3 regions of the Thermobifida alba genome follow, and region 2 is predicted to be linked to each of the others. Evidence: riboswitches for the same ligand, from Rfam matches in the RefSeq annotation. Region 2 holds a riboswitch; each other region holds the start of a gene.
The links. Region 2 has a riboswitch for cobalamin ahead of FOF52_RS19425 (ABC transporter substrate-binding protein). Riboswitches for the same ligand answer to the same signal wherever they lie in the genome.
Positions count from the first base shown of each region.

Region 1: linked by a shared signal. The riboswitch ahead of metE (5-methyltetrahydropteroyltriglutamate--homocysteine S-methyltransferase) and the one ahead of FOF52_RS19425 (ABC transporter substrate-binding protein) in region 2 are both predicted to bind cobalamin.
Region 3: linked by a shared signal. The riboswitch ahead of FOF52_RS00120 (ABC transporter substrate-binding protein) and the one ahead of FOF52_RS19425 (ABC transporter substrate-binding protein) in region 2 are both predicted to bind cobalamin.

Region 1 is NZ_CP051627.1:3,719,852-3,729,664, forward strand. Features, by position in the region: gene FOF52_RS16475 (plasmid replication, integration and excision activator) at 1-200, opposite strand, end outside; gene FOF52_RS16480 (GntR family transcriptional regulator) at 323-1,063, opposite strand; gene FOF52_RS16485 (hypothetical protein) at 1,161-1,538, opposite strand; gene FOF52_RS16490 (GntR family transcriptional regulator) at 1,974-2,753, opposite strand; gene FOF52_RS16495 (NUDIX hydrolase) at 2,772-3,239, shown strand; cobalamin riboswitch at 3,954-4,174, shown strand; gene metE (5-methyltetrahydropteroyltriglutamate--homocysteine S-methyltransferase) at 4,326-6,644, shown strand; gene FOF52_RS16505 (YciI family protein) at 6,881-7,303, shown strand; gene FOF52_RS16510 (RNA polymerase sigma factor) at 7,300-8,553, shown strand; gene FOF52_RS16515 (NUDIX hydrolase) at 8,576-9,052, opposite strand; gene FOF52_RS16520 (dihydrofolate reductase family protein) at 9,236-9,813, shown strand, end outside.
Region 2 is NZ_CP051627.1:4,346,421-4,356,233, forward strand. Features, by position in the region: gene FOF52_RS19415 (ABC transporter ATP-binding protein) at 1-516, opposite strand, end outside; gene FOF52_RS19420 (FecCD family ABC transporter permease) at 509-1,561, opposite strand; gene FOF52_RS19425 (ABC transporter substrate-binding protein) at 1,570-2,571, opposite strand; cobalamin riboswitch at 2,603-2,774, opposite strand; gene FOF52_RS19430 (flavodoxin family protein) at 2,990-3,469, shown strand; gene FOF52_RS19435 (CPBP family intramembrane glutamic endopeptidase) at 3,554-4,471, shown strand; gene FOF52_RS19440 (hypothetical protein) at 4,604-4,741, shown strand; gene FOF52_RS19445 (RNA degradosome polyphosphate kinase) at 4,945-7,002, shown strand; gene FOF52_RS19450 (NUDIX hydrolase) at 6,995-7,978, shown strand; gene FOF52_RS19455 (TrmH family RNA methyltransferase) at 7,996-8,805, shown strand; gene FOF52_RS19460 (SRPBCC family protein) at 8,856-9,296, shown strand.
Region 3 is NZ_CP051627.1:29,816-39,628, reverse strand. Features, by position in the region: gene FOF52_RS00155 (helix-turn-helix domain-containing protein) at 1-79, shown strand, start outside; gene FOF52_RS00150 (ABC transporter ATP-binding protein) at 31-1,983, opposite strand; gene FOF52_RS00145 (hypothetical protein) at 2,095-3,057, opposite strand; gene FOF52_RS00140 (hypothetical protein) at 3,278-3,475, opposite strand; partial or broken gene FOF52_RS22070 (DUF4241 domain-containing protein) at 3,732-4,376, shown strand; partial or broken gene FOF52_RS22220 (hypothetical protein) at 4,393-4,491, shown strand; gene FOF52_RS00135 (lytic polysaccharide monooxygenase auxiliary activity family 9 protein) at 4,560-5,267, opposite strand; gene FOF52_RS00130 (ABC transporter ATP-binding protein) at 5,469-6,296, opposite strand; gene FOF52_RS00125 (FecCD family ABC transporter permease) at 6,319-7,344, opposite strand; gene FOF52_RS00120 (ABC transporter substrate-binding protein) at 7,349-8,374, opposite strand; cobalamin riboswitch at 8,443-8,620, opposite strand; gene FOF52_RS00115 (hypothetical protein) at 8,891-9,094, opposite strand; gene FOF52_RS00110 (MarR family winged helix-turn-helix transcriptional regulator) at 9,231-9,719, shown strand; gene FOF52_RS00105 (MFS transporter) at 9,796-9,813, shown strand, end outside.

The sequences.
Region 1 (9,813 bases), 630 kb from region 2:
TTGACCTTCACCGACTTGGCCTTGCCCCGCGCGTTGGGGTCGGCGTCGATCACCTCCACCGCCCACAACGGCAACCCGGTCTCCCGGTCCACCTCCGGCCGCTTGGTCTCGAAGTTCGTCACCGCCTCCACCCCCAACGCGAACGCCCCATGCGGAAACACCGTCCCGAACTCCACCGGCAACGCACCCTGAATCGCCATCTAGCAGCACCTCTCCAGGACATCCACTCGATCACTTAGCCACTTGTTTGACTAAGTTGAAGCCAGGATAGCCCGCCCAACTTGACCAAACAAGTGGCTAAGTGATCGAGCTTCCCTGGCCCCTACACAGCCGAGTAGGAGTCTTCCAGTTCATGCAGGTCACCGGGGAGAACTACTTCGGCGACGGCAAGCACTTCTCCCGAGGTGTCCACTATCCGCGCGACGATCCCGAGCACTGGGGTCCCCTTTTCGAGTCCGAGGAGTTCATTCTCCTCATCGGTGGCCAGTCGTGCGCTGAGCCGCTCGAAGACCAGTGAAGGACGGAGTTGCTTGACACGCTGGATGTGTTCACGGGCACCGATGCTGATCGGGGTGGGGTCCCCAAGGTCCGTTCCTTCTGCCACGTCCAGAGGAAACCACAGCGTCACCAACTCGCTTGGTTCGTCGTCGACGAGCACCAAGCGCCGCCGCATGATCGCCGGAGCGTTCTCGGGTAGGCCGATCGTCTCAGCGATGGTCGCGGGAACGGACATCCGTCCCGCACAGACGATCTGGTCGCTCTTGGAGTTCTCCGGAGCTTCAAAGGCACTCGCCCCGGCATGCGAACGTTCGACAGCCTGGTGAGGAACGCCCTTGACGAACGAACCGCGCCCGTGTTCGCGTTCGATCCATCCCTGCATGCTGAGGATCTGGAGAGCACGAACAACCGTAGACCGACCCGCGCCGAACTCACGCACCAAACGCGTCTCGGAGGGCAGCTTCTCGCCCACCGGGTAGGTACCGTCTTCGATCCGCTCTTGGAGCGTTCGGACGATCTGCGCGTATTTAGGAGGCGTAAACTCCAGACCTGACATGTTGACCATCCGGTTGGTCCATCGCTCGTTTGGTCAAGTTTACCTGCGAACTTGATCCAAGTTGATCTAACCCACTCGCGTTTATGACTCTGTGCCTCGACAAGCGTCAGAGGGCTTGCCAGTCCACCGCGCGTTCCACCGTGTAGACCTGCAGACTGTCCACAGTAGCCCCGCAGGTCGCGCGCCGTTCCATGTCGACCAAGGCACGAGCGACCAGCACCGCATCATCACGTGCTGCTTCGTCACCAGACGACAGGATCGGAGAGACAACCTGGCGGACGTGGTAGCACGACGCTCCGTCGACTTCGTGCCACAAGCCCACGATGTAGGTCGCCCTGAGCCGTCGTAAGGCTATGGCCTTGGGCAAGGCGCACTGATAACGCCTGACCACACGTTCACCGTTCGACTGGGTGAACTCCGCCTCGTAGGTGATGGATCGCCAGTCCTCAGCGACGACACGAACCCGCGCTTCCCCTGGACGCATTCATTCCCCCCGACAACTCCGGTCTTGGCTCTGAGGCCCATACCTGGTCACGACTGAGGAAGTTGGGCGATCCCCGTCACCGCAACACACCCTTTCCTCGACACGCGGAGCAAGAGACGACGCGCGTCAACGGCTTGCGGGTGGTGGACGAACGTACGACGACCAGTCGTCGAGGGCGGACGGTCTTCCAGCCACGACCCCGGCAGGCCCGGCAGTGTTGCGGAGCGGAGGCAGTCACGGAATTGCTCCTCGGGGGACTGTGGTGGTGCCCTTTGCCAAGGGATCGAGGGCACCACCACACCAGCAAACCCAGAAAGCAGCTCATCAACATGAGATGAGCTCATCTACTCATGTACATGAGTTGCATGGACAAGGGTGCCCCACCTATGTACATAAGTCAATCCTCCTGAGGGGAAGGAGAAGAGAACCCGCCGGTTAGTCCGTCGCAGGAATCCGGTAGTCGAGCACGAACTGATCAGCTGCCATGATCGTGTCGCAGACCTCCACCACGCGTCCTGTCGTGGTCACCGCGTTGCGGGTGAGGTGGATGACCGGGGAGCCGGGACTCAGTCTCAGCGCGGTCGCCTCCTGCTTGGTCGCGATACGCGCTCGAATGGTCTCGGTGTACTCCGCGAACTCGTGCCCGTGGTCCTCCAGTCGCGCGTAGATACCGCCGCCACCCGGATTCTCCTCGAACAGCTCGGGGATGTCCCGAGCCACGTCCCACGGCAGATACGACGTCGCTTCCTCGGTCGGGGTCCCGTCACTGAAGTACAGGCGGCGCCGGGCCAGTACCTTGGCCCCTTCCTCCACACCCAGGCGGTCGGCGATCTCCTGTGGAGCAGGAACCGGACCGATCGAGAGCACCTGGACTGTGGGCTTCACTCCCGCCTGTTCGGTCTCCGCGATGTAGGCGGCCTTGCCGGCCCGCCGGTGCGAACGCCGGAAGCGATCCGAGGACTTGCGTGTCACCGGAGGACGCGACTTCACAAACGAGCCCTTGCCCTGGTAGGTCACCACCAGGCCAGCCGTGCGCAGTTCTGCGACGGCCTTGCGGACCGTTCCCGAGGAGACGCCGTAACGCTCCATCAGCGCCGCCTCGCTGGGGATCTCCTCACCCGGAGCCAGACGGTCGGACTTGATCTGCTCCTCGATGTCGTCAGCGATCTGGAGGTACATCGGCTTCGCCGACCTTGCCCCTACTGTGCTCGCCATAGTCCTTGGGTACCTCCTATGCTCCTGTACATGGGTAACAGCACCGGAGAGGCCCCGTCAACGCCGCTGCATTCAGTGTCAGTGGCGGGAGCCGTCATCCGAGACGACGGGCGGTTTCTGGCCATCCGCCGCCGGGACAACGGAACGTGGGAACTTCCCGGCGGCGTCCTGGAGCTGGACGAGACCCCCGAGGACGGCGTCGTCCGCGAAGTGCGGGAAGAGACTGGCGTCCTGGTGAAAGTGGACCGCCTGACCGGCGTCTACAAGAACATGGCTCGCGGAATCGTCGCCCTGGTCTTCCGCTGCCACCCCTCCGGAGGCCGGGAGCACCCTTCCTCGGAGTCGACCGCCGTCGCCTGGCTCACCCCCGAAGAAGTGAAGGAACGGATGACCGAGGTCTACTCGGTCCGCCTCCTCGACGCCCTGGACAGCGACGCACCCCACGTCCGCGCCCACGACGGCAAACACCTCCACCGAGCACGCTAGTCAGAGACTTCGCCTTCCGGCATCGACTGCCGAATCTGGCTGTATGGGATCAAGGCGACGGCGCTGCGCGCCGTCGCGGCGTCTGGGGGTGGCCCCGGCTGCGGGCTGCCGCCCGGTCCGGGGCCACCCCCAGACGGCTCCTGATTCCGCTTGCCGCAGGCGACCGCCCACCGGCCGTAGTCACCGAGCCGTGGTTCCTGACGTCCTCGGTTCCCGTGGCACTCGATCGCGCGACTCTGCCTGTCTGTGGCTGAGGACTCCGGCGCGATCGAGCACCACGACCGAGGACCGTGGTCGCCCGCCGCTGTGGTTGCCGAAATCCCGGGTGGCGCAGGGCTGACCCGATCCCGTAGCGTCGCCGCCCCCGTGCTAACACGGCTGCTAACAACGGCTCCGAACAGGGCTGGACAGCTCCGGAATCATCGCCCTCCCTGAAAGGCGTCCACCCAGCTCAGACACCGTTTCTGGACCTCCACGGACATCCCGCACACGACTACGGATCAGAAGGTTGGGGGTTCGAGTCCCTCCGAGTGCGCCAGCTGAGACCAGCAAGATCAAGGCCCTGACCTGCGGGAACGCAGCGACAGGGCCTTTGTCGTGGGTGCGGGACAGGAAGCGCACGGTGATCTTGTCCCTGGTGCCCTTTTCGGCTTCCCCGATGGCACTGAGGACAAGATCATCGGACCAGCGTGCACCGGCCCCGCACCGACCCCCTAGGCTGGGGGCCGCGGTGGTTCGCCCTGTCCGCCAGACAGGAGCGTCGCAAGAGGGAACCCGGTGGGATTCCGGGACTGCCCCGCAGCGGTGAGCGGGAACGACCGCCGTCACACGCACTGGGCCCGGGGAAACGGGTCTGGGAAGCGACGGCCAGTAGGCGCCTCGTACCACGAGGTGTGCCCGCAAGTCCGAAGACCTGCCACTGCCCGCGCACGGACCGCCGTGTGCGGAAGTTTCGGTGACTCCGAGGGCGGGTCGGCGTACACACGAGCGGAGGACGTACCCCCGTACGTCCGCCCCGCAGACCTTTCCTTCGTGCCTCCCCCGTCCCGGGGTCGCCGCCGAGAGCAGCTCGCGAAGGAGAGTGCTGTGACAGCCAAGGCCACGGCAGCGGCGGCACGCGCCACCGTGTACGGCTACCCCCGCCAGGGGCCGAACCGGGAACTGAAGAGGGCGGTCGAAGGCTACTGGGCGGGCCGTGTCACCGCCGGTGCGCTCCACCGCACCGCAGCGGAGATCCGCCGCGCCAACTGGCGGCAACTGGCCGAAGCCGGTGTCCACGAGGTCCCCACCGGCGACTTCTCGTACTACGACCACGTGCTGGACACCACCGTCATGGTCGGTGCGGTCCCCCGGCGCCACCGCGCCGCCGTGGCCGCCGACCCGCTGGACGGCTACTTCGCGATGGCCCGGGGCAGCCAGGACGCGGCACCGCTGGAGATGACCAAGTGGTTCGACACCAACTACCACTACCTGGTGCCGGAACTGGGCCCCGACACGGTCTTCACCGCTGATTCCACCCGGCAGGTCGCCGAATTCGCCGAGGCCCGGGAGTTGGGGCTCACCGCCCGTCCCGTCCTGGTCGGCCCGGTCACCTACCTGCTCCTCGCCAAGCCCGGGCCGGACGTCGCCGCGGGCTTCGCCCCGCTGAGCCTCCTGGACCGGCTGCTTCCCGTCTACGCGGAGGTGCTCGCCGACCTGCGGGCCGCGGGCGCCGAGTGGGTGCAACTGGACGAGCCCGCCCTCGTCCAGGACCGGTCCCCGGCCGAACTGGACGCCGCCGCGGCAGCCTACCGCATGCTGGGCGAACTCTCCGACCGGCCGAAACTGCTGGTCGCCTCGTACTTCGACCGGCTCGGGGAGGCGCTTCCGGTCCTCGCCGCCTCCCCGGTAGAGGGCCTGGCCGTGGACTTCACCGGCCCCGCGGCAGCCAACCTCGACGGCCTCGCCGCGATCGGCGGACTGCCCGGCAAACGCCTGGTCGCGGGCGTCGTCGACGGCCGCAACGTGTGGGTCGACAACCTGGAGAAGTCGCTGGCCACGCTGGCCACGCTCCTCGGTCTGGCCGACCGGGTGGACGTGGCCGCCTCCTGCTCCCTGCTGCACGTCCCGCTCGACGTCTCGGCGGAGCACGGCATCGACCCGCAGATCGCCCGCTGGCTGGCCTTCGCCCGGCAGAAGACCAGAGAGGTCGTCGTCCTGGCCCGGGGCCTGTCCCACGGCACCGGAGCCGTCGCCGGGGAACTCGCCGCCAACCGCGCCCATCTGGCCTCCCGTGCGGCCTCACCCGTCACCCGCGATCCAGCCGTCCGCGCCCGCTGTGCCGCTGTCACCGAAGCCACCGCGCGCCGCACCCAGCCGTACCCCGAACGGGCCGCGGCCCAGCGCGACCGCCTGAAGCTGCCGCCGCTGCCCACGACCACGATCGGCTCCTTCCCGCAGACCGCCGAACTGCGCTCCGCGCGGGCGGACCTGCGGGCCGGGCGGATCGACACGGCGGCCTACGAGCAGCGCATCGCCGACGAGATCCGCGCGGTGGTCGCCTTCCAGGAGGAGGTCGGACTGGACGTCCTGGTGCACGGCGAACCCGAACGCAACGACATGGTGCAGTACTTCGCCGAGCAGCTCACCGGCTACCTGACCACCCAGCACGGCTGGGTCCAGTCGTACGGCACCCGCTACGTCCGCCCGCCGATCCTCGTCGGCGACGTCTCCCGCAGCGCTCCGATGACCGTGCGCTGGACGACGTACGCCCAGTCGCTCACCGACCGCCCGGTCAAGGGCATGCTCACCGGACCGGTGACGATGCTCGCCTGGTCCTTCGTCCGCGACGACCAGCCGCTCGCGGAGACCGCCCGCCAGGTCGCGCTGGCCCTGCGGGACGAGGTCGCCGACCTGGAAGCGGCGGGCGCCGCGGTGATCCAGGTCGACGAACCCGCGCTGCGGGAGGCACTGCCGCTGCGCGGCGCCGACCGTCCGGCCTACCTCGCCTGGGCCACCGAGGCGTTCCGGATCGCTACCAGCGCGGTCCGCCCCGACACCCAGATCCACACCCACATGTGCTACGCCGAGTTCGGCGACGTCGTCGAAGCCATCGACGCCCTGGACGCCGACGTCATCAGCCTGGAGGCGGCCCGCTCCCACATGCGGATCGCCGACGAGCTCGCCTCGTACGGCTACCCGCGCGAGGCCGGTCCCGGGGTGTACGACATCCACTCCCCGCGGGTGCCGGACACCGCCGAGATGGCGGCTCTGCTGCGCAGGGGCCTGGAGGCGCTCCCCGCCGAACGACTGTGGGTCAACCCGGACTGCGGCCTGAAGACGCGGGACTGGCCGGAGGTCCGCGCCTCGCTGGAGAACCTGGTGACGGCGGCCCGGGAGGTCCGCTCCCCGTCGGCACGACCGTGACGGCATGACCGCGGTGCCCGGGGCCGGACTTCGGAAGGTCCGGCCCCGGGCACCGCTCCCGACGGTCCGCTGCCCGGTCACCGCCCGGGGCCTCCGGCCGGCGGCGGTCACGCATGAACGCACGGACCGGTGGGATCGCGGAAAAATTTCTCGACCGGTGTCGATCGGGGCGGTGCCCGTTCGACGCAGGGGGTAGAGGGACACGGACAGCGGTTCCCCCGACACCGGGAGAGACGATGAAGTACATGCTCATCATGCGCGCCACCGACGAGGCCGTGCAGGCGTCCAAGGAGCGGGACTTCGAAGAGGTCATCAACGAGATGGGCGCCTACAACGAGGCGATGGTCAAGGCGGGCGTGCTGCTGGCCGGGGAGGGCCTGGCCGACGCGGCCGAGGGGGCCGTCGTCGACTTCGACGCCGAGGAGCCCCTGGTCACCGACGGGCCCTACGGCGAGACCCACGAGCTGTTCAACGGCTTCTGGATCATCCAGGCTGCCAGCCGGGAGGAGGCCGTGGAGTGGGCGAAGCGCGCCCCGCTGGGCCCCGGCACCAAGCTGGAGGTGCGGCGGGTCAACGAGATGGAGGACTTCGCCGACTACGCCGACAACGAGTACATCAAGAAGGAAGCCGGGTGGCGCCAGGAACTCAGCACCCGGTGACCGGGACGACCGAGCCTACCCGGGCGGCAGACCCGCACCGCACCATCGAAGCCGTCTGGCGGATCGAGGGGGCGCGCGTGGTCGCCGCACTGGCCCGGATGACCGGCGACGTCGGCCTCGCCGAAGAACTGGCGCAGGAAGCGGTCGTCGAGGCGCTTCAGTCGTGGCCGGAGCAGGGCGTTCCGCGCAATGCGGGCGCCTGGCTCACGGCCGTGGCCAAGCGCCGCGCCGTCGACGTCTGGCGGCGCCGCGAACGCCTCGACGAGCGGTACCGCGCGATCGCCCGCGACCTCGACGAGACCGGCGAGGACGAGTGGCAGCCGATCGACGACGACATGCTGCGACTGGTGTTCACGGCGTGCCACCCGGCGCTGTCGCGTCAGGCGCAGATCGTGTTGACCCTCCGGGTCGTCGGGGGTCTCACCACGGCCGAGATCGCCCGGATGCTGCTCGTGCCGGTCGCCACCGTCCAGGCGCGCATCACCCGGGCGAAGAAGACCCTGGCGGCCGCCCGGGTGAGGTTCGAGGCACCGGATCCGAACGAGTGGGGTGAGCGGCTGGGCGCGGTCCTCGGCGTGGTCTACCTCGTCTTCACCGAGGGGTACGCGGCGACGTCGGGGGACCGCTGGATTCGCGCGGACCTCGCGAACGAGGCGCTCCGGTTGGGGCGTGTCCTCGCCGGTCTGCTGCCCCGGGAGCCGGAGGTGCACGGACTGGTCGCCCTCATGGAGTTGCAGGCGTCCCGGTTCGCGGCGCGCCTCCGCCCCGACGGTTCCCCGATCCTGCTGGCCGACCAGGACCGCACCCGGTGGGACCACGCGCAGATCGCCCGCGGCCGGGCCGCGTTGCGGCGGGCCGCGGCCACCGGCCGGGGCCTGGGGCCGTACGGGCTGCAGGCGGCCATCGCCGAGTGCCACGCGGTGGCGCCCAGCGTGGCGGAGACCGACTGGTCCACGATCGTGCTGCTGTACGAGGCGCTGGGGCGGATCGCGCCCAGCCCGGTGGTGGAACTCAACCGCGCGGTCGCGGTGTCGATGGCCGCGGGCCCCGCGGACGCGCTGCGACTCGTCGACCGACTCGCCGACGAGAAGGCGCTCCAGGGCTCCCACCTGCTGCCGAGTGTGCGCGGCGAACTGCTGGCCCGACTGGGCCGCACCGACGAGGCGCGCGCCGAACTGCTCTCCGCGGCGGAGTTGGCGGCCAACGAACGTGAACGGGCGGTGCTGCTGGCGAAGGCCGAGGCGCTGTGAGGACCGGTGCCGCCCGTGGGCGTCAGCCGATGTGGGGGGTGCCGCGGTCCGCCAGGGCGTGGGTGATGCGCAGCCGCATGGACGGATGGATCCGGTACCGGTCGACCTGGTCCGGCTCCACCCAGAGGACCCGGGTGGACTCGCTGCTGGGGGTCGGTTCGCCCGCGACGGGCCGGGCGGCCAGCACGACGGAGAACTCCTGGCGGACCTCGTCGTTGCTGGTGTAGTGGATGACGTGGCCCGGATCGGTGTAGATGCCGACGAGCCCGGTGATCTCGCAGCGGATCCCGGTCTCCTCCAGGGTTTCGCGCACCCCGGCCTCGGCCAGCCGCTCCCCCAGGTCCATGGCCCCGCCGGGCAGCGCCCAGTTGCCGTTGTCGCTGCGGCGGATCAGCAGCAGCCGCCCCTCCTCGTCTCGGACGGCGACGTTGACCGACGGCACGAGGCTGTTGGCCTGCGGCGCGTCGGGGTCGTTGAGGTAGTCGATGCGGCGGGCCACGTGTTCCTCCTCCTGCTGGGGCTGTGACAGGTGTCCGGGCTACGACGATCCCACCGGACGCCGGCCGCCGGGCGGAGGTCCGGCACAACGATGCGGCTCCGTTGCCGATCCGGCGCCTGCCGCCCGTGTGGCCGCAGCGCCTCGGGGAAGAGGGCTCGGACAGGCCGTGCACCGGGAGGAGTCATGGGCAGGGTCGTCGTGATCGAGCACCTGACGCTCGACGGGGTGATGCAGGCTCCGGGCCACCCGGAGGAGGACCGCCGGGACGGCTTCGTCCACGGCGGCTGGGCGAGCCGGGTCCAGGATCCGGCGGTGCAGCAGGCGATGGGCGCCCGCATGTCGGACGCGTGGTCCCTGCTGGCCGGGCGGGTCACCTACCAGCGCTTCGCCGACTACTGGCCCAGGCAGGCGCCCAACCCGTTCACCGAGGCGCTCGACCGCGTCACCAAGTATGTGGCCTCCACCACGCTGCACGAGCCGCTGCCCTGGCGGAACTCCCTCCTGCTCGGGGGCGACACGGCACGGGCGGTGGCCGCCCTCAGGCAGGAGACGCCCGAGAACCTGGTCGTGTTCGGCAGCGGCGTCCTGGTCCGCTCCCTCATGGCCCGCGGGCTCGTCGACGAACTGGTCCTGCTGGTCCACCCGCTGGTTCTGGGGTCGGGACGCCGGCTGTTCCCGGAGACCGGGACGCCCCCGGCCGAGCTGCGGCTGGTCGACTCCACGGTGACCGGCGCCGGGGTGGTCGTCACCGTCTACCAGCC
Region 2 (9,813 bases):
CAGTTCGTCGAGGAGTAGGACCCGCGGCTCCTGCGCCAAGACCCGCGCCACCTGCACCTTCTGGCGTTCCCCACCGGACAGGGTGTGCCAGTGGCGGTCCGCGAGCCCGGCCGCGCCGACGCGGGCGAGGGCGCGGGCGACCACGGGGTCGTCCCCGCCGTCCAGGTCGAAGCCGAGACGGCGGCTGTGCGGGACGCGTCCCATCGCGACGACCTGTCGGACGGTCAGGTCGAGTTCGGTCGCGGTGTGCTGCTCCAGGGCGGCGACGCGTCGCGCGAACTCCCGCAGCGGAACGGAGCCCGCATCCACCCCGTCGAGGAGTACCCTCCCCGACGTCGGCCGGGTCCACCGGGCCAGCAGGGAGATCAGGGAGGTCTTGCCCGACCCGTTGGGGCCGATGAGCCCGGTCGTCCGCCCCGCCGGAGCGGTGAACGTGACCTCCCGGAGGACGGGAGTGCCGTCGACGGTCCACGAGGCCCGGCGGAGCGCCACCTCGGGTGGACGGAGGTCAGCCACGGGCGCCTCCCCGACGGCGGAACAGGACGACGAACACGGGCACGCCGAGCACGGCGGTGACGATCCCCAGCGGAAGCTCCCGGTCGGGCAGCGCGCTGCGGCACAGCACGTCGGTCCACACCAGCAGCAGCGCGCCCAGCAGCGCGCTCGCCGGCAGCAGGCGCAGGTGTCCCGCGCCGGTGAGGAACCGGGCGATGTGGGGGACCACCAAGCCGACGAAGCCGACGATCCCCGCCTGCGCGACGAGGACCGCGGTGCACAGCGACACCGCGCAGTACAGCACCCGGCGCACGCCGGCCACGTCGGTGCCGAGGCTCGTCGCCGCGCGCTCCCCGAACGCGAAGGAGTCCAGGTCCCGGGAGTACCAGAGGACGACGGCGAGGGTCACCGCCACCACCGAGGCGGTGACGGCGAGGGAGTTCCAGCGTGCCCCGGCGACCGAGCCGAGCGTCCACTCGGTGATCCTGCGGGCGGCGTCCCGGTCGGAGGCCAGGACGAGGCCGGAGGCGACCGCGCTGCCGAGCTGGCCCACCGCGATCCCGGCGAGGACCAGCCGCGACGTCGGCAGTGCCCCCGTCCGCGCGGAGGCCAGGGCGAACACCAGCGCCAGCGCGGCCAGCGAGCCGAGGAACGCGGCCACCGACGTCGCGCCGAATCCCGCCACCCCGGCGGCGCCCAGCCCGAAAAAGAGGCTCAGCGAGACGCCGAGCAGCGCCCCCGACGACAGGCCGAGCAGGTAGGGGTCGGCGAGGGGGTTGCCGGTGAGGGACTGCAGGACCCCGCCGCACACGGCGAGCCCGGCGCCCGTCAGTATCGCGGCCGCCACCCGGGGCGCGCGCAGGTCGACGACGATGTGCCGGGTCAGGGTGTCGATTCCGGTCTCGGCGCCGAGCTGCGCGGCGACCGCCCGGAACACGGTGGCCACGGACAGGTCCGCGGTGCCGATCACCACGCCGAGGGCGGCGCTGAGCACCAGCGCCGCCGCGCCGACGAGAACGGTGAGCCGGGGTGCGGCACCGGGCCGTGCCTTCACGAGGACGCTCACCGCGGGCCTCAGCCGTCGGCCAGCTGGGCGTCGATCAGCTGCACGGCCTCCACGTTGCGCACCCCGGGAGTGCTGGTGGAGAAGGGTACGGTGATGAACGCCTCCTCCCGTACGGCGGTGAGGTCGCGCAGCGCCGGGTCCTCGCGGAGGAATGCGGTCTTCTCCTCGGCGGTGTCCCACGATGCGTCCACGAGGACGATCAGGTCGGGGTCGGCCTCCAGGACCGCTTCCCAGCTCGTCGTCGCCCACTCGCCTGCCAGGTCGGCGAAGACGTTGGTGGCGCCCAGCGCGTCGAGGACCAGCTGAGGTCCGCCCTCGCCCGCGCCGACCATCGGGGTGTCGGTGCCGCCGTCCCACCACAGTACGGAGAGGCCCTCGGCGGGGGACCGGCCGCGGATCTCGTCGAGGGTGGCCCGCTGCTGTTCGACCAGCGCGTCGCCCTCCTCCTCCCGGTCCAGCAGCAGTGCCAACTCCTCGATCTGCTGGTGGACGGTGTCCCAGCTGACTTCTGGGACGTCGGCGGCGTCGGGGCAGGCGAACGGTGACAGGTAGGAGGCGATGCCGAGTTCGTCGAGGGATTCGCGGTCGCCCGCGGCCCGGTCGGTGAACGCGCTGGCGTAGGAGCCGACGACCAGGTCGGGGTGCTGCTCCAGGATCGCCTCGCGGCTGGGGTACTCCTCGGACAGGACGGGAACCCGGGTGTAGGCGTCGGCCCACTCCGCGCTGATCTCGTCGTCGAGGTAGGCGGTGCCCGCCAGTTGTTCCTCGGCGCCCAGGGCGAGGACGATTTCGGTCGCTCCCTGGTTGAGGGTGATGACGCGCTGCGGGGTCGTCTCCGGTGCGACGGTGTGGCCGCAGTTGGCCACGGTGACGGCCGCCGCGGCGGGCGCGGGGCCGGAATCGGGGGTCTGGTCGCCGCACGCGGTCAGGGCCAGCAGTGCCAGGGGCAGGGCGCGGAGGGGGAAGCGGCGCGGCAGCGGGGACGGGGGAGGGGGGACACGGGTGTGCACCGGTGGTCCGCCTTTCCAAGGAACTCGTGGAAGTCGGGCAAACACCGCGGCCGGTCTCCTGGCTCACAGGGATCCCCCGCCGATGCCTTCCCAGACCTGGTGTGTCCAGTGGCGTCGTACCGGCGGAGTACCTGAATACAGTGGCGAGTCCCGCGTCCGGATTCGCACCGGACTTCCCGAGCACCGCGGCACCAGAGACAGTACAGCAGCGCCGTTTCGGTGTCCCGTTCGCCCCTGGTAGAACCGGGTCAGTCCCCGGGGTGCCGGGGGAGAGAAGCCACCGGCGATCCTGTTTCCAAGGTCATTCCCGGTCGCTCCAATGGCTCTGGAAACAGGATCGCCACTGGTTGGTGCCCTTCGGACCGCGTGCCACGGCCCCTTCCCGGCGCGGTCGTCGCGGGATCGGGATACTGGAACCATGGCCCGCCTGCTGATCGTGCACCACACCGCGTCCCCCTCCACCCAGGCGATGCTGGAGGCGGTGCTGGACGGGGCGCGCACCGACGAGGTCGAGGGCGTGGAGGTGGTGACCCGCGCGGCGCTGGCCGCCACCGCCGTGGACGTGCTCGCCGCCGACGCGGTGGTCCTGGGCACCCCCGCCAACATCGGCTACATGTCGGGAGCCCTCAAGCACTTCTTCGACACCGTGTACTACCCGTGCCTGTCCGAGACCGCCGGCCTGCCCTACGCGCTGTACGTGCACGGCAACAACGACACCGCCGGGGCGGTCCGCGCGGTCGAGTCGATCGCCAAGGGCCTGTCCTGGCACCGGCACCGGCCGCCGGTCACCGTCGTCGGCGACCTCTCCCGCGCCGACCGGGAGGCGTGCTGGGAACTGGGCGCGGTCACCGCCCTGGCCGCCGCCGAACGCGCGGCGGACGCACCGGACGGCGCCTGACCGGGGCACCGACATTCCGCGGACGTTCCGCGGCAGTCGGCGCGCTCCGGGGCAGACTGGAGGTCCGGCTGTCGAGGGGGACCGGTGGAACGGGTACGCGTGTGGGTGCTCTGGGCGGGGGTCGCCCTGATCGCGGCCTGCGTGCTCGTCGTGGCCGCCGCCTCCGCCGCCGGAGTCGACTGGATCGACCCGCACAGCCTGGTCCTCCTGCCGCGGGTGTACTGGGTGCCCACCGCCCTCGGCCTGGCCCTGGTCCGGCTGCTGCCGCCGCGCCACGGCAGGACCGCGCTCGACGACCGGGTCGCCCTGGCGCTCGGGGGACGCCCGATCGGCCGCGAACTGACCCGGCTGCTGCTGTGCCTGCTCGCCTTCCTGCTCAGCGCGGTCCTGCTCGCCTGGCTGTTCGAAGCCCTCGGCGGCGCCCTGCACGTCCTGGGCACCCCGGTGGCCCGGGTGGTGTTCCTGGGCCTCCTGCCCGTCCTGCTGGTGGACCGGGCCGGACAGCCGCGGGTGGGCCGGGTCTCGCAGCTGCAGGCCCTGGCGGTACGGGTCGGGGAGCCCTGGCGCTGGTGGGGAGCGGTGCCGGTGGCCGTGGTCCTGGCCGTCGTCCTGTACTACCGGTGGGAGGCGCTCGCCGGTGCGGGCGCAGGGGGGCTGCTGCTCGGCGCCCTGGTGGTCCTGCTGCTCGTCGCACTGCCGGAGGAGGTCTTCTTCCGCTTCCTGCTGCAGACCAGACTCGAGGCGGTACTGGGCCGAGGCGCCGGGATCGTGCTGGTCGCGCTGCTGTTCGCGGTCGCCTACGCCGCTCTCGGCGGATACGCCGACTTCTTCCGGTTCGACACGCACGCCGTGGCCGGCGACTACGCGGTGGCCGTCGCCGGGTACGGAGTCGTCGGACTGCTCTACGGCTACCTGTGGACGCGCTACCGCAACCTGTGGCTCAACGTCGCGCTGCGGACCGGGGCGCTCACCCTGATCGTCGGGCCCGCGATCACCATGTGAGACGCCCTCCGGTCACGTTCCGCCCACCCCGGCGTGCGCGGCCTCCCGCAGGGCCGGAGACCCGCCGGGTCCCCCGCCTCGCGCCGACGGCCGAGGGGGAATCGCCGCGCTGCCGCCGTCGTCCTCGTCGCGGTGCCCGCCGTGCGGGACCGCTCCCCCTCCAGCACTGCGGAGGCGGCCGGGCTCTCCGCACCGGCGGGCGGGGCCGTCCTCGACGCGCGCGAGGCCCCGCTCGCCGAGGTGTTCCGGGAGATCCGCGGCTACCAGTGAGGACGCCGCCGCCACCCGAACGTCACGAGGTATGCACCAAAAGTCATGAGGGGCGTGTTTTGGGAGAAACCGTTACCGGGCATGTTGCCTGAGTGCAACAGCGGACCGGTGAAGCGCGCGGACTCGGGGACGCCGGAGGATCGGGGGACGGACTGAGCGTGGAGAAGAAGAGGTCTGCGACCGCGGAGACGGCGGCGCCCCCGGTGCGGGAGGAGGCCCCGCTGCCCGCCGACCGCTTCATGAACCGCGAGATCGGCTGGCTCCGCTTCAACCAGCGGGTGCTGGAACTGGCGGAGGACACCACGCTGCCGCTCCTGGAACGCGCCCTGTTCCTGTCCATCTTCTCCAGCAACCTCGACGAGTTCTTCATGGTCCGTGTCGCCGGGCTGAAGCGCCGCCTGGCCACCGGGGTCGCGGTCTCCTCCCGGTGGAGCCCCCGCGCGCAGCTGAACGAGATCAGCGCGGTCACGCACGAACTGATGGAGCGGCACGCCCGGTGCTTCCACTCCTCGGTGGCGCCCGCGCTGGCCGAGGCCGGAATCCGCATCGTGCGCTGGAACGACCTCACCGGCACCGAGGCGCAGCGCATGCACCGCTTCTTCCGCCGCGCCATCTACCCGGTGCTCACCCCGCTCGCGGTGGACCCCTCCCACCCCTTCCCCTACATCTCGGGACGCTCCCTCAACCTCGCGGTCACCGTGCGCGACCCGCACACCGGACGGCAGACGTTCGCCCGCATCAAGGTCCCCCCGGTGCTGCCGCGCTTCATCGAACTCGACGGCCAGCGCTTCGTGCCGGTCGAGGACGTCATCTCCGCGCACCTGCCGCAGCTGTTCGAGGGCATGGAGATCCAGGAGCACCACGCCTTCCGGGTCACCCGCAACGCCGACCTGGAAGTGGACGAGGACGAGACCGACGACCTCGTCAAGTCCCTGGAGCAGGAGCTGCTGCGCCGCCGCTTCGGCCCGCTGGTGCGCCTGGAGGTCGAGGAGACCATCTCCGAGGAGATCCTCGGCATCCTCCGGGAGGAGCTGGGCGCCGTGGAGGAGGAGGTCTACCGCGTCCCCGGCCCGCTGGACCTCGCCGGACTGTCCCAGCTGCACAAGCTGGACCGGCCCGAACTCAAGTACCCGCCGATGGTGCCGGTGGAGCCGCGGGCCCTTGCCCAGAACGACTTCTTCGAGGTGCTGCGCCGCCGCGAACTGCTCGTCCACCACCCCTACGAGTCGTTCGCCACCACCACCGAGCGGTTCATCGGCCTGGCCGCCGCCGACCCCAGGGTCGTGGCGATCAAGCAGACCCTGTACCGCACCAGCGGCGACTCCCCGATCGTGGAGGCCCTCATCGAGGCCGCCCGCGCGGGCAAGGAGGTCGTCGTGCTGGTGGAGATCAAAGCCCGCTTCGACGAGCAGAACAACATCCGCTGGGCGCGCAAGCTGGAGGAGGCGGGCTGCCACGTGGTCTACGGCGTGGTCGGCCTGAAGACGCACTGCAAGCTCGCACTGGTGGTCCGCCAGGAGGACGACGGCAGCCTGCGGCGCTACTGCCACATCGGCACCGGCAACTACAACCCGAGCACCGCCCGCATCTACGAGGACTTCGGACTGTTCAGCGCGGACCAGGAGGTGGGGGAGGACCTCAGCGACCTGTTCAACCACCTCACCGGCTTCTCCCGCAAGAAGCACTACCGGCGGCTCCTGGTCGCCCCGCACGCGCTGCGCGAGGCGCTGATGCGCCAGATCCAGCACGAGATCAACAACCACGCCCAGGGGCTGCCCGCGCGCATCCGGATCAAGACCAACTCGCTGGTGGACGAGGAGATCGTCGACGCCCTCTACACCGCCTCCCGCGCCGGAGTCCCCATCGACCTGTGGGTCCGCGGCAGCTGCGTGCTGCGTCCCGGGGTGGAGGGGCTGTCGGAGACGATCCGGGTGCGCAGTATCCTCGGACGGTTCCTGGAACACTCCCGAGTCTTCGTCTTCGAGAATGGAGGGGAACCGCAGGTCTGGATCGGCAGCGCCGATCTCATGCCGCGCAACCTGGACCGCAGGGTCGAGGCGCTGATCCGCGTCGTCGACCCGGGGCAGCGCGCCCGACTCGTCGGCCTGATGGACCTGGCGATGGCCGACAGCACGTCGACGTGGCACCTCAACCCGGACGGGAGCTGGACCCGCTTCACCCACGACGAGGAGGGGACCCGGCTGCTGGACCTGCAGAGCACCCTGCGCGGCGACCGCCACCTGCGGGTCGTCGATGGCTGAACCAGAAACCCCCGAAGAACCCGCCGCCGGCGCCTCTTCGCCGCAGGACACCGCGCCCGGCGGCTACCTGGAGCCCATCCGGGCGGCGGGAGCGGTGCTGTGGCGGGACGGCGGCCGCGGCAGCGAGGTGGCGCTCATCCACCGTCCGGGCCGCGACGACTGGACGCTGCCCAAGGGCAAGCTGAAGAACGGCGAGCACCTCCTCACCGCGGCGGTGCGCGAGGTCGGCGAGGAGACCGGCCTGGCCCCGGTGCTGGGCCGCCGCCTGCCCTCGCAGCGCTACCTGAAAGACGGCTGGCCCAAGCAGGTCGAGTGGTGGGCGGCCACCCCCGAACCGGCCGCCGTCCCGCGGTTCGCCCCCAACGAGGAGGTGGACGCGCTGGAGTGGCTTCCGGTGGCCGAGGCCCGCGACCGCCTCACCTACGACCACGACGTGCACGTGCTGGACCACTTCCGGGCCGGTCCGGCGCGGACGGTGCCGCTGATCCTGCTGCGGCACGCCTCGGCGGGGGACAAGAGCGAGTGGAACGACCACGACCTGCTGCGCCCCCTGGACGAGGCCGGCCGCGCCGACGCCCTGACCCTGGCCGAGGTGCTCGCCGTGTTCGGCCCGCTGCGGGTGGTCTCCTCGGCGGCCGCGCGCTGCACCGAGACCGTGGTGCCCTACGCGGTCACCCGCGCGGCGGAGATCCGCACCGAACGCGCCTTCACCGTCGGGGCGCTCCACTCCGAGGACGGCCCCTACGACCGGGAGGCCGCCCGCCGGGCGTTCGGGGACCTGCTGGAGGAGCGGCGGCCCACCCTGGTGTGCACGCACGGGGAGCTGGTGGCCGACCTCATGCGCGAGGCGTTCGCCCGCACGGGCTCCCCCGTCCCCCAGCAGCTGTCGCTGCGCAAGGGCACCTTCTGGGTGGTGCACGTGGACGCCGCGGACGGTTCGCTGGCCGCCGTGGAACGCCACACCCGGGCCGGATGACCGCGAGGGGGGACGTGATGAGCGACATGATCGTCAGCGCCGCCAACCCGCTGGTGAAACGCATCCGGCAGCTGTCCTCCCGCAAGTACCGGCGCAGGGAGGGCGTGTTCCTCGTGGAGGGCGCGCAGCCGGTGTGGCGTGCCGTGGAGGCCGGCTGGGCGGTGGAGACCCTGGTCGTCGCCCCCGACCTGCTCACCGGGCCGGTCGCGGGAATGGTCGCCGAGCAGGAGGCGCGGGGGACGCGGGTGGCGCGGCTCAGCGCCGAGCTGTTCACGCGGCTGTCCGACCGGGACGGCCCCGCCGGGGTGGCCGCGGTCGTCCGGAGCCGCACCACGCGGCTGGACGACCTCGCGGTCCGGCCCGGCGCGGTCTTCGCCGCGCTGCACCGCGTGGGCAATCCCGGCAACCTCGGCACGGTCGTGCGCACCGTGGACGCGGTCGGCGGGGCGGGCGTGGTGCTGGTGGGGGAGACCGCCGACCCGTACGCCCCCGCGGCGGTGAAGGCCAGCATGGGCTCCCTGTTCGCCGTGGACGTGGCGCGCGCCCCCGACGCGGAGGCCTTCCTCGACTGGGCGAAACGGAACGGCGTGCAGGTGGTGGCCGCCTCCGGGTACGCCGACGCCGACCACTGGCGCACCGCCTACCGGCCGCCGCTGGCCGTGCTGCTCGGCAGCGAGGGCGACGGACTGCCCGACGACCTGCTGGACCGCGCCGACCTGCGGGTGCGCATCCCCATGACGGGTACCGCCGAGTCGCTCAACCTCGCCGTCGCCGCGGGCGTGATGCTGTACGAGGCCCGGCGGCACGCCCCGGACCTCGGCGGCTGACCGGGGGGAGCGCGTCCCGGCGCCCGGGCGCGCTCGGTAGGTTGGCGGTCATGGCCAAGCAGCAGGTGTCCCGCAGCATCGTCGTCCACGCCCCCGCCGAGCGGGTCTTCGCGCTCCTCACCGACCCGCGCCGCCACGCCGACATCGACGGCTCCGCCACGGTCCGCGGCCCCCTGCACGGCCCGGAGCGGCTGGTCGCGGGCTCCGAGTTCGGCATGGACATGAAGATGTTCGGGGTGTCCTACCGGATGACCAACCGGGTGGTGGAGTACGAGCAGGACCGCCGGATCGCCTGGCGGCACATCGGTGCGCACCGCTGGCGCTGGGAACTGGAGCCGCTGGACGGCGGCGCCACCCGGGTCACCGAGACCTTCGACTACTCCACCACGGGCCCCTTCGCCGTCCTCTACCAGCTCGCGGGCTACCCCTCGCGCAACGCCCGCGCCATCGAGGCCACCCTGCCGAGGCTGAAGAAGCTGGTGGAAGCGTAGTCGGGAACGGTGGGCCTCCCGCCGGTGACCGGTCCGCACCACGAGGACGCGGACCGTCCGGTCCCGGATCTCCACGGTGGTCCGGCTGTCTCCGACCCGGTGGCGCCACGACCCGGCGAGCCGCGCTCCCCGCAGAGCACCGCCGAGGCCCCGGGGCCTCGGCGGGAGCGGTCCGTTCGGCCGGGAAGCGGAGTGTGCGCCGGGCTTCCCGCCGGTCGGGTGTGCCGAGGCCGCGGCGGGCTGCTCCGTCGGACCCGGTCGTCCGGGCCGTACCCGGCCATGGCGTCGCTCAACGGGACGGTGCGACTGCGTCCGGCCGCGGGTCCTCGATCCGGTGCTCGGCCAGGTGGACGCCTGCCAGGTCGTCGAGGCGGGCCACGACGGCTCCGCGCGCGGAGAGGCTCCCGGGCGGGAGCGGCGGGACGCCGTTCGACCTCTTCCGGAAGCCCGGGAACCGGCAGGCCGACCTCCTGGGAGCAGCGTGCTGTACGAGCGCAGCGCCAGGGGGCCGAGCAGC
Region 3 (9,813 bases), 590 kb from region 2:
CCTGGTCGCCTCCGCGCTGTCGTCGTCCGGTCAGGCCGAGCGCAGCCCGTCGTCCTGCGCGGCCGGGACGCTCCGGTAGGCGGAGGCCTGGAGCGTGTACAGCTCGGCGTAGAGCCCTCCGGCGTCCATGAGCTGCTCGTGGGTGCCGTGGGCCACGATGCGGCCCCGGTCGAGCACGTAGATGCGGTCGGCCATGCGCACGCTGGCGAGGCGGTGGGTGATCAGCACGACCGCGCTGCCGGTGCGCCGGGCGTGTTCGTGGATCGACTCGAACAGCCGGTGCTCGGCGCGGGCGTCCAGCGCGGCGGTGGGTTCGTCGCAGACGAGCAGGGGCGCGTCGCGGTAGAAGCCGCGGGCGGCGGCCATCCGCTGCCACTGCCCGCCGGACAGCTCCTGGCCCGCGGCGAAACGGCGGTCCAGCAGGGTGTCCCAGCCGTACGCGAGTTCCGCGACGACCTCGTCGGCTCCGGAGAGGCGGGCGGCGTCCCCCAGCCGCCGCTCGTCGTCGGGGCTGCTCATGGTGACGTTGCGGCGGGCCGACAGCGGCCAGTGCGTGTGGTCCTGCGCGACCACCGCGATGCGTTCGCGCAGCGCGTGCGTGTCGACCTCGGCCAGGTCGGTGCCGTCCCAGCGCACCCTGCCCCGCTCGGGCTGGTAGAGCCCGGCGAGCAGTTTGGACAGGGTGGTCTTGCCGGAGCCGTTCTCGCCGACCAGCGCGATCGTCTCGCCGCGGTCCAGGTGCAGGCTCACCCCGGCGAGGGCGGGCCGGTCCTTGCCGGGGTAGGTGAAGGTGGCGTCGTCCACGGTGATCCGGTCGAAGCCGGCGGGGGCGGGCCGTCGCGGGGGCGGCGGCAGCCACCGCTGGGCGTGTTCGCAGAAGTCCAGGTAGTCGCGGAAGTACAGGCCGGACTCGTAGGTGTTGTTGACCGCCCGCAGGGTGACGGCCAGCTCGGAGCGGCCGGTGCGGATGGCGAGGACCGCGGTGCCCGCCACCGCCAGCGGCATCACCCCGTTGACCAGCAGCAACCCCAGGACGACGTAGGTCAGCGCGGTGGCGGCGCCGCCCGCGCCGTCGCCGAACAGCCGCACCAGGGCCTGGCGGCGGGCCAGGTTCAGCTGCACGTCGCGTTCGTGTCCGGCGATCGCGGCGAACTCGGCCAGCAGGGGTTCGCGCATGGTGAAGGAGCGGACCTCGGCGCAGGTGTCGCGGGCCGTCATGAGGTCGTCGAGCATGCCCTTGCGGCGCCGGGCGTCGGTGATCGCCATCAGCCAGGTGTAGCGCATGCGGGCCGCGCGGGCCGCCGCCCACCCCTCGGGCAGCACGGTGAGCAGCAGCAGCGGGAGCAGGACGGGGTGCAGCACGCCCAGCACCCCGGCGGCGGCGCAGATGCCGATGGCCCCGGTGAGGATGTCGACGGTGAAGGTGACGAGGCGTTTGGTCTCGCCGGCGCCGCGCACCGAGGCGCGGAACATGCGGTCGTGGAAGTCGTTGTCGTCGAAGGCCAGCACCTGCACGGCGGTGGCCAGTTCCATCAGGCGGGTCTCGGCGGCCTGTTCCACGTGCGGTTCCAGGCGCGCCTGCGCCCATCCGGCGGCCGCGGACAGGGCTCCGCGCAGCACGGTCGCGGAGGCGACCAGCACCAGCGCGGGCACTGCGGCGTACACCCGGTCGGGGGTGGGGCCGGCGGCGAAGAGTTCGTCGAGCACCCCCGCGGTGGCGACCAGCGCGACCGCGGTGAAGACCCCGGCGGCGAGGTTGAGGGCGAGGGTGGCCGCGGTGTTGCCGGGTGAGGCCCGCCACGCCAGGGCCAGCGCTCTGCCCACGAGTCCGGGGAGCTGCCCGATCATGCGCGCCCACCCGGTGTGGAGGACCTGCCGGTCGTAGCGGTACCACTCGGGTTCGACCAGTTCGGGCAGTTCCAGCCCGGTCGCCGCCCCGGTGGCCGGGGTTGTCGGTTCTTTTGCGGATTGCGGGGATCGCACGCACCCTCCTGCGCTGCCGGCACCGCCTCGATGATGGCGACGCGCACGGTCGGGTGTGACCGGTTTCCCGGAACGGGCGGGATTAGGGGCGGCCCGAATCCCGCCGCGGCCTCACCGGGTTTCCAGGTCGGCCCGGTACCAGTCGGTTCCGCACAGGGCGTGCAGTTCGGCGCCGTGGCCGGTGAACCGGGTCTGTGCCGGGGCGGGGCTCCCGTCGGGGAGGCGGACCCGGCCGGTGCCGGTGGTGGCCGCCTTCCCGGCGGACCGTTCCAGGAACACGACCCGGTTGTGGTCGGTGTCGTAACCCCCGACCAGGGCGACGCGGTCGCCGTGCACCGCGAGGGCCTGCGCGGGCACGCCCGCGGGCCACGCCTCCGCCCGGCCGTCGCGGATCCGCACCACCGGGAAAGCGTCGTAGTAGCAGGTCCACGTCTCGGTGTCGGTGACGTTCAGCGCGTAGCAGTCGGCGATGAACCCCGCTTCCTCGGGGGGTTCGTACCGCCAGGTCTGCCGCAGGTCGGCGTCGAAGCGGACCAGGCCGGGCGCGCCGATCGGGTCGTCCCATCCCAGGTTGCCGAACACGCCCTCGTCGAAGTAGCCGACCCAGACGTCCCCCGCGGTGGTGGTGCGCACGTGTTCGATGCCGTCGCCCAGGACACCGGTGCGGACCGGGGTGCCGTCGGGGTCGTGGACGGCGGCGTTGTGCTCGGGGTCGCCGCCGCGTCTGCGGCACCGTGCCCCCACGACCAGGAGGCGGCCGTCGGGCAGCGGCTGCACGCTCGGGAAGCCGATCCGCAGCTCCCGCAGCGTCACGACCCGCTGCATCCGGGGCGCGTACTCGGCGACACGCACTTCGACCGGCCGTGCCGTCCGGGGGTCGGGGAAGGAGGCCCCGCCGCTGCCGCGGGTCCGGCCGAACAGCGCCTCCCGGTCCTCGGGGCGGGCCCACAGCGCGACCATCGTCCCCTGCGGTCCGAGGTCGGCGGAGACCAGCACGTCGCCTTCGACGGGGGGTGCCAGCCGTCCGTGCCGTCGCAGCACCAGGGAAGTGTCGCGTTCCGTTTCGTTGCTCACCCGGTGAGCGTTCCAGAACCGCGGTTGGCGGCTCAACGGGATTTCCGGGCGGATCGGGGGTGCGGGACGGGGGCCGCTGTCCCCACCGCCCCGGTTCTTCTCCGGCTCCCGGTGCGCGGGCTTCCGTTCGGCTGTCGCCGGCTACCGCTCCAGTGCCGCCGCCGTTCGCCCCGCGTCCCAGGAGCGAACCGCATGCACTCCCCCTCTTCTCGCAGGTCGCCTACTGCGCGGGCTGGTCCGCGTCGACCGCCTCGATCGTCGGCCCGATCAGTCCGGCCACGGCCCGGGAGCGCGACTCGCGCGGCGAGCCGTACGCCGTCGTGCTCGGCGACGCGGCGGGCACACCGCTGGTCCTGCTGGAGATCTCCTGGCGGGACGCCCACTGCGGGGTGTGGACGCTGGACGGGCGCCGCCGCACCGCCCACCACCGGTTCGTCCGCGACGGCGACCGGTTGCTGCTGATCCGCAGCCGCGAGTGGCGCTACGCCGAGGAGGACCCCGAGTTCCACGACGGGGCGTGGTACCGGGAGCGGGAGTACGAGGTGGACGGCTCCCACACCCAACTGCTCCGCCCGCACGGTGAGCGGGGCAGCTTCCGGCAGGACCGGGACCGCAACCCCGACAGCACGGTCCACCGTCGCACCCCGGCCTTCGGGGACTGGGCGGACCTGGCGATGCTGCACCCCGCCGTGGTATCCCCGCCCGCCCTGACGGAGGCGGCGGCGGAGGACGCCCCGGTCGAGGCGCCCTGGTCTCCCCCGCGGCCGCTGCGGTTCGAGCACGCCGACGCCCTGTTCCGACCGGGGGCGGTGTTCCGGTCCGGCCACTGGACGGGGCGGACCGCGCGCGTCGAGGTGCACGACGCGGGCGTGCTGCGGCTTCCCACCGGCCGCGTCGTCGCCTGCGACCCGACGAGCGTCTGGGAGAGGACCGAGCCCTACACCGTGCCCGTCCCGGTCGGCGACCACCCGGTGGCGCTGTCGGCGGTCCGGTTCGACGACGATCCCACGCACGTGCGCGCCGCCGCCGCGCGGGTGGTGTTCGCCGACGTCCCCGTGGCCTCGTGGGAGCCGGCGACGCTGCCGGGGCAGGACCCGAGGCGGCTCGACGACGGCGAGTTCTTCGGGTTCGGTGTGGACGGCGGCATCGGCTGCTTCTTCGACGCCGCCGCCCTGCCCCACTTCCTGAAGCTGATGGAGGACTTCGACCGGTACACGGACGTCTTCCTCGGAGACAACCCCGAGGGAATCGAGGTGCAGGGCGAGCGGACGCTCAGCATCACCGACCCGGACAGCGGCGCGAACCTCGTCGCGTTCTCCTCGGGATGGGGGGGACGGCAGCTACCCGGTGTGGGCGGGCCGGGACGCCGACGGGCGGGTGTGCCGCCTGGTCGCCGACCTGCTCGTGGTCAACGGCGCCACCCTCCTGGGGTGAGGGCCGCGCGGCCCCGTTCGCCGTGGGGAAAGACCCGAACGGGGGCCGCGCGGCGGCTTGCCCGGGGATCAGCCGGGGAAGACCACGTCACTGCAGGCGTAGAACGTCTGGTCGTAGTGGCTGGCCTTCCAGATCATGTAGACGACGTGGCGGCCGGTGCGTCCGGGGGCGTGTACGTCGATGTCGATGGACACCCCGTTGAGGGGGTAGCTGTTCTCGGGGCGTCCCTCGCCGGGCGCGAGGAGGCCGGTGTCGGCGACGAGTTCCAGGTCGTCCCAGCCGAGCGGTTCGGTGACGGGGTCGTAGCCCTGCTCGGTGACGTAGATCCGGATGTAGTCGGCGCCGTGGTGGGCCTGGTCGTGCACGGTGACGGTGAAGTCGTTGTCGACCTCGGTGGCGTGCCACTCACCGGGCACGTCGAGTGCGGCGTAGCGGTCGCCGCCGGTGCGGCCCGCGCTGCACAGTTGTCCGTCGGGGATGGCGGCCTGGTGGTTGCCCGCGACGTGCTCGCGGTACAGGCCGTTCCAGTTCCACATGGCGGTGGTGTCGGCCTGCCAGGCCTGCCAGCACATGGGGTCCTCGGTGGCCATGTCGGGCGACTGGAAGTCGCTGCCCCACCGCTCCCAGCAGCCGTAGTTGCGGGACGGCGGGTCGATGGTGGAGCCGTGCGCGGACGCGGTGCCGACCATGACGGTGGAGAGCAGCAGCGTGGCCGCCGAGGCCACGACGAGTGCGCGCCGCCCGAGGCGGCGTCGGATCTGTCCTGCGGAAGGCAAGGGACCTCCTCCGAAGCGGGGTTTTCGGTGGTGTGCTCCCGCTGGGATAGTAGGACCGTAAGCTCTGCGTAATCAAGACATAACAGTACGGAAAACTCTTTTCCGTGACGGGACCGTCACACCCGACCGTCCTCCCGCAGGTGGCGCCACTCGACAGGACCGCCGCGGGCGGGAGTCCTCGGCGGAGGACTCCCGCCGCCGTCACCCCGTGGCGGACGAGAAGCCCCCGACCGTGCCCGTTTGCGGCGGCGTCGGCGCGTCCGGCACCGGGGGCAGGAACCGAACGGAGGGCCTGCCGTCCGGCCCGTCGCGGGTCACCACGGTCCGGACGCCGTAGACGTCGGCGATCAGCTCCTCGGTGAGCACCTGCCCGGGCGTGCCCGCCGCGACGGCGCGGCCGTGCTTGAGGACCAGCAGGTGGTCGCAGAACATCGCCGCGAGGTTGAGGTCGTGCAGCGCGACCACGCTGGTGAGCGGCAGCCGCGCGACGAGCGCGAGCAACTCCAGTTGGTGCTGGATGTCCAGGTGGTTGGTCGGCTCGTCCAGCAGCAGTTCGCGCGGCTGCTGGGCGAGGGCCCGGGCGATCTGCACCCGCTGGCGCTCTCCGCCGGAGAGCGTGTGCCAGGACTGTTCGGCCCGCTCCTCCAGACGGGTCCGCCGGATGGCCTCGCGCACCGCCTCCTCGTCCCTGGCGGAAGGGACCCCCCAGGGGCGCCGGTGGGGAGTCCGCCCCAGGCGCACCACGTCGAGGACGGTCATGTGGACCTGGGTGGTGGCGTGCTGTTCGACGACGGCGACGCGCCGCGCGACAGCCCTGCGGCCCAGTTCCCTCAGGGGGTTCCCGTCGAGCCGGACGACCCCTGACGACGTCGGCCGCACTCCGGCGAGCAGGCGCAGCAGCGTCGACTTGCCCGAACCGTTGGGGCCGAGCAGCCCCAGGGTCTCACCCGGGCGGGGTTCGAGGCTGACCCCGTCGACGATGATCCTGCCGCCTGCCGTCCACGAGACGTTCTCGGCGCTCAGTCCCACGCCGTCACCTCCTTCGGCACGTTCACGTTCCCCTCCGCACCCGGTAGAGGACGACCGCGAAGGCGGGCACCCCGACCAGTGAGGTCACCACCCCCACGGGGATCTCCTGCGGGTCCATCGCGGTACGGGCGACGGTGTCGACCCACACCAGGAAGACCGCTCCCGCCAGGGCGGTGGTGGGCAGCAGGCGCCGGTGCCCGGAACCGACGACGGCGCGCACGGCGTGCGGCAGCACCAGCCCCACGAACCCGATCGCTCCGGCCACGCTCACCAGCACCGCGGTCAGCAGGGCGGTGGCGGTGAGCAGCAGCAGCCGGACGCGGGTGACGGAGACCCCGAGGGAGGCCGCCGCGTCGCTGCCGAAGGCGAACGCGTCCAGCGCGGTGGCGGTGTAGACGGCCACGGCCAGCACCGCGCCCAGGACGGCGGCGCCCGTGATGACGTCGTTCCAGTTCGCGCCGCTGAGCGAGCCCAGCAGCCAGAACAGCACGCCGCGGGTCTGCTCGGCGTCGGCGGAGGAGATCACGATGAACGACGTCAACGCCGAGAACAACTGCATGGCGGCGACCCCGGAGAGGACGAGGCGGTCGGTGGTGCCGCCGGAGGCGTAGCCGAGCAGCAGCACGCAGGCGAAGGAGCACAGCGCTCCCGCGAAGGCGCCCACGGACAGCGACACCGCCCCGCCGCCCACTCCGAGGACCACCACCAGGACCGCCCCTGTCGAGGCGCCCGAGGAGACACCGAGCAGGAAGGGGTCGGCGAGCGGGTTGCGCAGCAGGGACTGCAGGACGGCTCCGCACAGTCCCAGCCCCGCCCCGCACACCGCGGCGAGCAGGGTGCGGGGCAGCCGCAGGTCCCAGATGATCCCCTCGCGGATGGGGGTGAGGGAGGACTCGCCCCCGCCGAGCCGGGAGACGACGACCGCCCAGACGTCGCGGACGGCGATGTCGGCGGGGCCGATCGTGATCGCCGCGGCGACGGAGAGCGCGAGCAGGGCGAGACCGCCCGCCCACAGCAGCAGAACCCCCCGGGGTCCGAGCCTGGCCACCGGGTCAGTCCGCGAGGCCGAGGTCGCGCAGGCCCTGGGCGACCTTCTCGATTCCCTCGACGGTGCGGATCGACGGGTTCATGGCGGCGCCGCTGAGCAGGATGTAGCGCTCGTTGCGGACCGCGTCCATGTGCCGGGTGACCGGGTTGCCCTCCAGGAAGCGGATCTTGGCCTCCGCCGTCTCTGCGGTCTGGCTCTCGCGGGTGAGGTCGCCGATGACGAGGACGTCCGGGTTGCGGTCGGCGACGGTCTCCCAGTTGATCTGGGGCCACTCGGCGTGGGTGTCGTCGAAGACGTTCTCGGCGCCGACCGCCTCGGTGATGATGCCGGGGGCGCCGCAGCAGCCCGCCATGTAGGGGGATTCGGAGTTGGCGAACCAGTAGAGGACGGTGACCCCGGAGGCGTCGATGCCGGAGGTGGCGGTGTCGACGCGTTCTTGGAGTTCGGCGACGAGTTCCTCCCCGCGTTCCTCGACCCCGAAGACCGTCGCGAGGTCGCGCACCTCCCCGTAGACGGTGTCCAGCGCCAGCGGTTCCTCGCGGACGCCGTCACCGGCGCCCTCGTTGGACTTGACGCAGTCGGCCGGGGACAGGTAGGTGGGCACCCCGAGGTTCTCGAAGTCCTCGCGCGTGGCGACCCCGCCCTCGCTGAGGGTGGAGACGAACGACGCGGAGACGAAGTCGGGCTCCTCCGCCAGGACCCGCTCGAACGACGGCGCGTTGTCCGCCAGTCGGGGGACGGTGGTGTTGGCCTCCTCCAGTCCCTCGGCGACCGGGTCGGTCCAGGTCGCGGTCCCCACCATGCGGTCGGCCAGGCCGAGGGAGAGCAGGATCTCGGTGGAGCCCTGGTTGAGGGAGACCGCCCGCTCGGGCGGGGCTTCGACGGTGACTTCCCGACCGCAGTTCTCGATGGTCCTGGGGTAGCCCTCGGCGGTGCCGGCGGGGGCTTCGGTCGCTTCCGTGCCGCACGCGGCGAGCAGGAGCAGGGGAGGCAGGGCGAGCGCGGACAGGACACGTCGCGGTGAGGGCATGGCTGTTCCTCTGTGCGTGAGGCTCGTGCGCGGAGCCTGGCGGCTGTTCGGTCTCCGTCCGCCGCGCGGGCGGCCGGAGGGTGCCAGCAGGTCTTCGGGCTCGGGTTCATCCGAGCGGGACGCCTTCCCAGAGACCGCTCCAGTGGCCGATGTCCCGCCCGTCCCCCACACCGCTGCGCGTCAGCTCCGGATTCGCACCGGATTCCCTGGCCCAACCGTGGGTTGACTGGCAGTGGCAAGCTATCACGGGGGCCGTCCGGCTCCGCCGGGGCCTTCCCCTTGCCCATCCCGTCGGGGCCGAGCGGCCCCCCGGCGGCTCGGGCAGGCCCCTCGCGGCCGGTCCGCGGTTGCCCCTGTCCTGTCCACCGTGCTCGCGGCCCCGGGCCTCCCTCCCCCACCGGGCGCCTGCTTCCCCGCGATCGGCACCGTCTCCGGACCACTCCCGGCAGTGTGGTCGCGGGGCGACGGGTCAGGGGCGGGTCCGCCCGGAGCGGTCTCCCGCCGCACCGCGGCCGCTCACTCCGACGGTTCGGGCAGGTCTCCGCAGTCGACCTGGGGGTTGGCCCCCATGTAGTTGAGCGGGCCCGCGACGACGGTGACGAAGGTGGTGCCGATCGACGCGCAGTTCTGCTCGGAGGTGCTGAAGTAGCCGCGCTGCCAGGCCGCCAGGGCTCCGATGGCCAGCCACACGAGGACGATGAGTGTTGCCAGACCGCGCACTGTTCCTCCTGGGGGGTCGACGGTTGTGGTGGACGCGCCACTACCCGGGGGACACGGGAGCATCCGCGGAAGGGGCGGAAGAGGATGGTCCGTTCACCGGACAATCCGGAAAAGACCTGGTTGCTAGGCTCGTCGTATGACCATGAGCGTGCCCACCCGGACCGTCGCGGACCTGTCCTACCTGCTCTCCCACACCGGTCGCGTGCTGGCGACCCGGATGGCGGCGGCCTTCGCCGAGATCGGGATCACGCCGCGCGCCTACTGCGTGCTGTTCCACGCCATGGAGGCCGAGCGCACCCAGATCGAACTGGCCGAGATCTCCGATCTGGACAAGACCACGATGGTGGTCACCGTCGACGAACTGGAGAAGGCGGGGCTCGCCGAGCGCCGCCCGTCGAGCCGGGACCGGCGGGCGCGGATCATCCACGTCACTCCCGAGGGGGAGCGGTTGGCCGCCCTGGGCACCGAGATCGCCGACCGGGTGCACCGCGAGGTCCTCGACGCGCTGCCCGAGGAGCAGCGGGGTGTGTTCCTGGCCGCGCTCACCGGTCTGGCCGAGGGGCACCTGGCCACGCCGGTGGAGTCACCGAAACCGGTACGGCGGAGCCGCCAGCGCCGAACTTAGATCCAAAGCATATCGTCTACAAAAAAACAATCTGCTATGGCCTCTCTCTGTCGTCCACCGACAGAGAGAGACCGCCATGTCCCACCCCTCCTCC